DNA from 4 places in the Pectobacterium atrosepticum genome. Region 4 is predicted to be linked to each of the others. Evidence: predicted binding sites of a transcription regulator. Region 4 holds the regulator's gene; each other region holds the start of a gene.
The links. The regulator Fur, encoded in region 4, represses iron uptake genes when iron is present. The targets are predictions, from matches to a motif close to ATAATAATGAGAACNACTATCAA.

Region 1 (2,209 bases), 2.4 Mb from region 4:
CCGCTGTCCCAGTAGCCGCGATGCGTGACCGCAAAATTCTGGCGGTACATACGGTTAGTTTCCTTGCCATAATTGCTTACGACAAGCGGATTAGTATTGGTATTTTGCGAATCGCCCGCATAGATATTGCCCTGACGACTGGAGCCGGCTTCAAACTCCAGCGACTGCTGCTTAGTCATATCCCAACGTAGCAGGCCGCTGATATCTTTGTTGCGCACCCCTTCACGCCCAGAAGGCAGTGAAGCGGACTGATTACCGGCACGCGCTGACTGATGTCCTTCATTAATATCGCGCGCATCAGCCTCGGTTTTATTCAGATTACCGTAGAGGCGGAAGCTCAGGCTATCGGTCAGGCCGCCCATCAGGCTGAAATCGGTACGCTTGGTCGCACCTTCCGCGCTATGTTCCGGCGCGTTCAGATAAGTATTCCAGGTACCGTGCCATTCTTGCATCGGCTGTTTGGTGATGATGTTGACCACACCGCCCGCTGCGCCGTTACCATAGCGCGCCGCCGCTGGGCCGCGCAGCACTTCAATGCGCTCCACCATATCAGCAGGCACCCAGTTGGTGTCACCGCGGGTATCACGCTCGCCACGCCAGCCATAACGCACTTCTGTACGGCTCGACACCGGCTTGCCATCCACCAGAATCAGGGTGTTTTCTGGTCCCATGCCGCGGATATCGATCTGGCGATTGTTACCACGCTGGCCGCTGGTTGAGTTACCGGACAGGTTTACGCCCGGCATGGTGCGAATGAGTTCTGACAGATCGTTAGCGGGCGGGCGCTTGCTGATATCCTCAGCCGTAATCACCGATACACCTGGAGCTTGACGCGTTTGCTCCGCAGCCGTCACCACCATCGTATCGCCCGATGGACTGCTTTCGGCCTGATTCTGCACCTGAGGGGCAGGTTCTGTTGAAGGAATGGTCGAGGTCTGCGCCGCACTCAGAAACGAAGTCATCCCGCAGCTAACGCCAATGAGCGTCGCCAGATAACGGCGCGATTGTGGTAATTTCATCAAAATTATCCTGCCCTGTAAGAAATGAATAAGTAGCCTGAAAAAGGTTCAGCATCGTGATTGGTGCAGCGACACCTAACGACCATCAGCAAAGGCGCTGAATAACGGCGGAGATAAAACGCGCAGACATGGCGGTTATCGGGAGAGAAGCGTCATACAAACGGGGCATCACGTATCGTTGTTATGAAATACTGTGTGTAGTCAATCAGCCCTTTTCTCCGCATTGCCGGAAATGGAAAATACATTTATCGTGCAATGTGACCTCTCCAACGAAAAATGCTATTGAGAAGTATTTGCATTACCATTTTGGCGCGGTCATTGTTACATTTGTCATTCAGGACGGGGTTTGCTCTAGCAGCAAAATGTTTTGCCAAAGCATCAAAATGGAAGGCGCAGGTCGAAGGGTTTAATCAGGTAGGTAATCACGTGCGCAGCTTCACTCAGTCATCAAAGCCGATCTTCAAAGATCACATCGTTCAGCAATCGAGTCTGGTCGCGAATAATTACCGTTTTATTGGTCCCCGGTTGATCGATAACACGCCGGTGCTATTTGGGTCTTTCACGGTTGTGCAGCTCAATCCGCATCTGATCCTGCATACTGCGGATGTGATTAATCGTCACAACATGAAAACCCAAAACCTGCTGGATAGCGCGATCAAGCTAGCCATTGTGGTGAGCGGCAATGCGCATATTTCATTTGGCCATCAGGAACTGCATCTGGGAGAGAGCCAGCCAGCTTCGCTGATTGCGCTGACGGAACCGACGATGTTTACCCGCATCGGTAAGCGTGATGAATATGAACGCACCATTACGCTGACGTTCGATAGGGAATGGTTGTACGGCAATATGATGGATACCGTTGGCGACTGGCAGGCCATCCACGATTTCACGCAGACCCACCTTGCGACACACTTATGGACACCGTCCCGGCAGGCGCGGGCAATTGCCTTACAAACGCTGGATGCTAATCCTTGCCAAACGCCGCTCCAGCGCCTTTATCTGGAAACGCAGTGCATGAGCCTGATTATCGAAGCCTTTACTTCACTGACCGCCAGCGTGGCACAGGAGAAAAGCAGCGGTGTCACCTTACGCGGTTACCATCGTATCCAGCAGATCAGAGACATGCTGGAGAGCGGTAGCGCCGATCATCTTTCAATGAGTGAAATCGCTAAAAGCGTCAACATGAGTGA
Region 2 (2,209 bases), 1.4 Mb from region 4:
TGATTGGCTGGCAGAAGAGGTGCCTGTGGCGCTGGTTTATAACGGCATCTCGCATGTCGTTATGATGGCATCACCGAAGGAACTGGAGCAGTTCGCACTCGGGTTTTCCTTATCTGAAGGCATTATTCAATCACCCGCAGATATCTACGGTATTGATGTACAGAACGCCTGTAACGGGATTGAAGTTCAAATTGAGCTTTCCAGCCGACGTTTTGCCGGTCTAAAAGAACGACGCAGATCGATGGATGGCCGTACAGGCTGCGGCGTCTGTGGCGTAGAGCAGCTAGCGGAAATAGGCAAACCGGTTGCACCTCTGCCGTTCACGCAGACATTTTCCCTCAGCAAGCTTGAAAACGCGCTAGTGCGACTGCGCGATGTGCAGAAGATCGGTCAGGTGACTGGCTGCACTCACGCTGCAAGTTGGATAGCACCAGACGGCACGTTGTCAGGGGGGAGCGAAGATGTCGGACGCCATGTTGCGCTGGATAAATTGCTTGGTGCCCGAGCAAAACAGGGGTGGCAACAGGGTGCAGCACTGGTTTCCAGCCGAGCCAGCTATGAAATGGTACAAAAATCTGCCATGTGTGGCGTGGAAATCTTGTTCGCCGTCTCTGCGGCAACCTCACTGGCCGTTGACGTCGCACAGCGCTGCAACCTGACTCTAGTGGGTTTTTGTCGACCAGGGCAGGCAACCATTTACACGCACCCGCAGCGTCTGAGCAAGTAAGCCATTGCCGTCAAGATCGCGGTGGCTCGCAGTCAACACACACGCAATTTGAAGTATGACGAGTATAGATTAATTTGTTTTTACATAGTGCGATAATGACATAAACGTTTGTTATCATGAAGTAAAGCAATCTGACTCCCGACAGCAGATCGAGAATAATCATTTTCAATATCATTTAATTAACTATAATGAACGTATTGCTTACGCGGCACTCATAGAACAGTGCCGTAACATTTTTTTTACCATGGAGATGCTAAACATGAGTTATTCACTGCCATCGCTGCCTTATGCTTATGACGCACTGGAACCGCATTTCGACAAAGAAACGATGGAAATTCACCATTCCAAACACCATCAGGCTTACGTCAATAATGCTAATGCCGCGCTGGAATCTCTGCCTGAACTGGCTAAATTGTCTGTTGAAGAGCTGATTGCTCAACTGGATAAAGTTCCTGCTGAGAAAAAAGCAGCCCTGCGTAACAACGCTGGTGGCCACGCTAACCACAGCCTGTTCTGGAAAGGCCTGAAATTAGATACTACGCTGACTGGCGATCTGAAAGCAGCAATCGAACGCGATTTCGGCAGCGTTGATGCGTTTAAAGAAAAATTTGAGCAAGCAGCAGCAACCCGTTTCGGTTCTGGCTGGGCTTGGCTGGTTCTGAAAGACGACGGCAAACTGGCTGTAGTCTCTACTGCAAACCAAGACAGCCCGCTGATGGGTGAAGCAATTTCTGGTACCTCTGGCTACCCAATCGTCGGTCTGGACGTATGGGAGCACGCTTACTACCTGAAATTCCAAAACCGTCGCCCAGATTATGCTAAAGCATTCTGGAACGTGCTGAACTGGGACGAAGCCTCAGCTCGCTTCGCTAGCGCGAAAAAATAAAACCGTTGGATGCCTGATACCATCAGGCTCCTTCTGCGTTTGAATGGAGACTGGAATAACAACGTGTTATTCCAGTTTTTTATTATATTTCACCTCGTATTTTCTGTTCATCTTCTCGTTGTTCCCCACCGACCCGCGCGATCGAATAGCCGCTATCTCGCACCGTTTACCCGTTTCTGTTAGCGAACAGGCTTCAAGCCCGAAAAGCGGGCGGCACGTAAAGTTTCAGAGTAGAGTGCCGATATCTACTGCGGGTTTTTATCATGTTGTTTTGCAGGGATAGGCTTGGCACGCGGTAATCCGAGATGCTAACACCGCTAATCAAGTGTGCATCAGGATAATGAATTTGACTCAATACGATATAGTGGTGGGATGGGATGGCTATGAATTTTGACAATCTAAAAGTCGGTAAAAAATTAGGATTAGGCTTTTTCCTGATTCTGCTGATGACCATGGTGATTGCCGGTGCGGGTATTATGCATATAGGCTCGCTGAAAGACAGTATTGATAAAGTTAATTTAAGCAACGATATCAATGATGAAATTAATCAGGCTAAATATTACCGCGCATTATACGGCACCACCTATAATCCTGAT
Region 3 (2,209 bases), 540 kb from region 4:
GTATCAACGTAAGCCTGATGGCACCCACGTTTTAATGCTTCATTTTCAGCTTTTTGCATAAGTTTACGGCCAAGACCACTTTTACGATACGCCTCACTGACCCAAAGATATTGAACTTCCAATGCTCCCCACCAGGTTCTGGAAATTAACCCTGCGATAATGTTATTTTCATCATCTTTGAAATTTAAGAAGAGCGGGGAAATATCAACAGACTCGTACTGCTCATTGTGTTTCCAAAGGCTTTCTATTACAAATTCTTCTTCATCTGGCTCTGGTGTGTCAGTAACATTCAAATTCATTACAATAAACCTCATTATTAGCACGCTAAACTATACTTCCAATATGAATATTTCTTTACCATGTTAAAAATATTTAGGCAAGGGTGAATTTCACTCGTTCTTACGTCGCTATATTGCTCTATGATAAGAAACATAATCTGATATTTATTGATTATATGTTGATAAAAAAAGAAATTAAGTCCGTATTTGCCTCGCCAGGGAAAATACCAGACTATTTATAATAAAAATGTATGTTGTGTCGAAAAATATGTTTTTTATGAGTGAGTTACTCTTCGATTCTTCCCCTTGACTGGCTTATCACACAGCTCGGTTTGTGCCAGCGAAATGCATTACCATTTCGCTGGCCCTCCCACCCTTTAATTCCCTCCACATAGCGTATGTTGTGCCATTGCAAAAGGCGACATTGTTATTGTTCTCATTGAATTGTTACGGCTTCTCATGACGCTGTTCTGGTTGAACGTTCGATAGCGCGCTATTTTGCGATTGTCCAGTATGGATCTTTTACCCGCGACACTGGCTGCGCTGTGACCACAGAATCGGTAAATGTTTCTTTTTTAACACTGTCTTGTTAACGATATGGTGATTTGTTCTTTTCTATCTGACTGCATTTCAATGACATTGACCATTTTATTGAAATAACAATAATAATGCGTATAGTTATCATTTTCCTTCCTGTGCAAATGTTGACAAGAAACGCATCAGCATCTCGCCAAAATCATCATTCGTTAACCAAGGATATACCATGTCTTTTGGAGTTACTCGCGCCGGGAAAACGCGCGTTTGTGATTCTTCGCTGGCCGGAGCAAAACCATTCGGAGTTTCTCTTCTCGCCCTGTTGATTTCTGCCTCTTTCCTGCCTACTCAGGCTGTTGCCGAAGAAAATCCCGCCTCAGGCGACACACTTGTCGTCAGCGCTAACGCCAATGCGAATGCAGAGGCCAGCGATCCGCAGGATTACAGCGTGAAAGTCACTAGCGCCGGAACGAAGATGACGCTGACGCCGCGTGATATCCCGCAGTCGGTGAGTGTTATCAGCAAGCAGCGTATCGAAGATCAGAACCTGCAAACCATTGGCGAGGTGATGGCGAACACGACGGGTGTGTCCTCTAAAATTATCGACTCCGAACGTGCGACGTATTTCGCTCGTGGTTTTCGTATCACTAACTATCTGTTTGACGATATTCCGACGGTGGTTAACGAAATCTGGGATTTTGGTGATTCAGGCTCAGACACGGCGATCTATGATCGTATTGAAGTGGTACGCGGTGCGACGGGACTAATGACGGGAACGGGTAACCCTGCTGCTGCGGTGAACATGGTGCGCAAGCATGCGGACAGCCGCGAGTTCAAAGGCTCGGTATCTGGCAGCTACGGTTCATGGGATAAACAACGGATGGTGGCCGATCTGTCTGCGCCGTTGACGGAATCCGGTAACGTGCGCGGGCGCGTAATTGCGGGCTATCAGGATAACGACACCTGGCTCGATCGTTACCATAGTCGCAAGAAATTCCTCTACGGCGTGATTGATGCTGATGTCACCGATTCCACCACGTTGTCGCTTGGCTATGATTATCAGGAACACAACACCGATAGCCCAACTTGGGGTGGTTTGCCAACGTGGTTTACCGATGGCAGCCCCACGAATTTTGGACACAAATTTAACTCCGCGCCGAACTGGAGTTATTCCGATAAAACGTCGAGAAAAGTGTTTGCCGATCTAACTCAACGCTTTGATAACGGCTGGCAGGTGCGTATGAACGGGACGCATGGCGAAACCAACTTCGATTCCAAGCTGATGTATGCCAATGGTTTCCTCGATAAAGATACCGGAATGCTTGTTGATCCGTCTGGCTTCAATACTGGAGCCTATGGTGGATGGAATAAGGGAACCCGTAAAGTTGATGCGATTG
Region 4 (2,209 bases):
TGTATTTCCGATGCGCTGGAAGGGATCACGCATTCTCTGTGTACGCTGGAATTCCAGGATAACCGCCGCCTGTACGACTGGGTGCTGGATAATATCTCCATTCCTTGCCACCCACGTCAGTACGAGTTTTCTCGGCTTAATCTCGAATACGCAATTATGTCCAAGCGTAAGCTGAATCAGCTGGTTGTGGAAAATGTCGTTGAAGGATGGGACGATCCGCGTATGCCGACCATCTCTGGCCTGCGCCGCCGTGGTTATAGTGCGTCTTCTATCCGTGAATTTTGTGTGCGTATCGGCGTAACGAAGCAGGATAACAACGTGGAAATGGCAGCGCTTGAATCCTGTATCCGCGACGATCTGAATGAAAACGCTCCGCGTGCGATGGCGGTACTGGATCCGGTCAAAGTGGTGATCGAGAATCTGCCAGCCGGGCACGAAGAGTTTGTTGCGATGCCAAATCACCCGAACAAGCCAGAAATGGGCTCGCGTCAGGTGGCATTCAGCCGTGAAGTTTACATCGATCGTGCTGACTTCCGTGAAGAAGCTAACAAGCAGTACAAGCGTTTGGTTTTGGGTAAAGAAGTTCGCCTGCGTAATGCCTATGTGATCAAAGCCGATCGCATTGAAAAAGACGAGCAGGGCACCATCACCACGATTTACTGTAGCTATGATGCGGAAACGCTGAGCAAAGATCCGGCTGATGGTCGTAAAGTGAAAGGCGTCATCCACTGGGTTTCTGCGGCGCACGCGGTGCCAGCGGAATTCCGTTTGTACGATCGTTTGTTCAGTGTGGCAAACCCTGCGGCGGCGGATGACTTCCTGTCAACGATTAACCCAGACTCACTGAAAATTACGCAAGGTTTTGTAGAAGCGAGTTTGGTGCAGGCTGAAGTAGAGAAAGCGTATCAGTTTGAGCGTGAAGGTTACTTCTGTGCCGATCGCGTTTACTCCAGTGCGGAACACCTGGTGTTTAACCGTACGGTTGGACTACGCGATACTTGGGTAGGCTAAGGTCACTGGTAAGAAGACAAAAATAAAACCGCCTCGGCGGTTTTATTTTTTTGTGCGGTCGATTTATCGTGTGGAGTCGTGCAGAGTTTCGTCCTCTCTGCAATCCCCTTCACTGCAATGCCCATAGAGATACAGACTGTGGTTGGACAGTTTAATGCCGTGTCTTTCTGCGATCTCGCGCTGACGTGCTTCGATAGATTCATCGCGGAATTCAATGACTTTGCCACAGTCGAGGCAAATTAAGTGATCGTGATGATGCTGCTGCGTCAATTCAAAGACGGATTTGCCACCTTCGAAGTTATGACGGGTTACGATACCCGCATCATCAAACTGGTTGAGTACGCGATAGACAGTAGCAAGACCAATCTCTTCGCCCATATCAATCAGTCTCTTTATATAATCTTCCGCACTGACGTGATGGCTGACAGGATCCTGTAACACTTCCAGTATTTTCAGTCTTGGAAGAGTGACTTTCAGGCCGGCCTTCTTTAATGCGGTATTGTTGTCAGTCATGCGGGTTTAGTCCTGTTGCTTACTTATCAATGGAGGCTGCCTAGCCTATGACATCGGTCGGCTTAAAAAATCTAATCACATCTCAATTATAGAACTGCGCATACAAAATGAAAACAAGGGAATGTTAACAATATTGTCCCCACTCACACTACTGATATACAACGCAATCTATTGTTGATGAATGAGGAAATGGTGATGCACGTATAAAACCGATGGGATTATTGTACAGGTTTACTGATAGAAGTTAAAAAAATGTATCAATTATTATGAAAGGTTTTACCTATCAATGCTGTTTTGGCTCTGATAGGGGATATCAGAGCCAAAATGGCTTAGCCAACCAGCTCTTTCAGATTCAGTTCATCGCTGATCTGCTTCACCCACGTCGTTACACGTTCGTTGGTGAGTTCAGGCTGACGGTCTTCATCGATAGCTAAACCAATGAAGTGATTGTCGTCGGCGAGCCCTTTAGAGGCTTCAAAGTAATAGCCTTCAGTTGGCCAGTGGCCGACAATCGTCGCGCCGCGAGGCTCAATAATGTCACGAATGGTGCCCATGGCATCACAGAAGTATTCCGCATAGTCTTCCTGATCGCCGCAACCAAACAGAGCAACCAATTTTCCTGTGAAATCAACTTCTTCCAGTGACGGGAAAAAGTCATCCCAATCACATTGAGCTTCACCGTAAT

Region 1: GZ59_RS18110 (TonB-dependent siderophore receptor) is a predicted target of Fur. The motif match lies at 1,296-1,318, and genes of this name have one in related genera.
Region 2: sodA (superoxide dismutase [Mn]) is a predicted target of Fur. The motif match lies at 880-902, and genes of this name have one in related genera.
Region 3: fhuE (ferric-rhodotorulic acid/ferric-coprogen receptor FhuE) is a predicted target of Fur. The motif match lies at 941-963, and genes of this name have one in related genera.

What each region holds. Positions count from the first base shown of each region.
Region 1 covers NZ_CP009125.1:4,095,487-4,097,695, forward strand. The annotation lists gene GZ59_RS18110 (TonB-dependent siderophore receptor) at 1-1,019, opposite strand, end outside; gene GZ59_RS18115 (helix-turn-helix transcriptional regulator) at 1,446-2,209, shown strand, end outside.
Region 2 covers NZ_CP009125.1:112,045-114,253, reverse strand. The annotation lists gene fdhD (formate dehydrogenase accessory sulfurtransferase FdhD) at 1-727, shown strand, start outside; gene sodA (superoxide dismutase [Mn]) at 987-1,613, shown strand; gene GZ59_RS00470 (methyl-accepting chemotaxis protein) at 1,991-2,209, shown strand, end outside.
Region 3 covers NZ_CP009125.1:945,705-947,913, forward strand. The annotation lists gene GZ59_RS04205 (GNAT family N-acetyltransferase) at 1-299, opposite strand, end outside; gene fhuE (ferric-rhodotorulic acid/ferric-coprogen receptor FhuE) at 1,042-2,209, shown strand, end outside.
Region 4 covers NZ_CP009125.1:1,486,519-1,488,727, forward strand. The annotation lists gene glnS (glutamine--tRNA ligase) at 1-1,011, shown strand, start outside; gene fur (ferric iron uptake transcriptional regulator) at 1,075-1,524, opposite strand; gene fldA (flavodoxin FldA) at 1,854-2,209, opposite strand, start outside.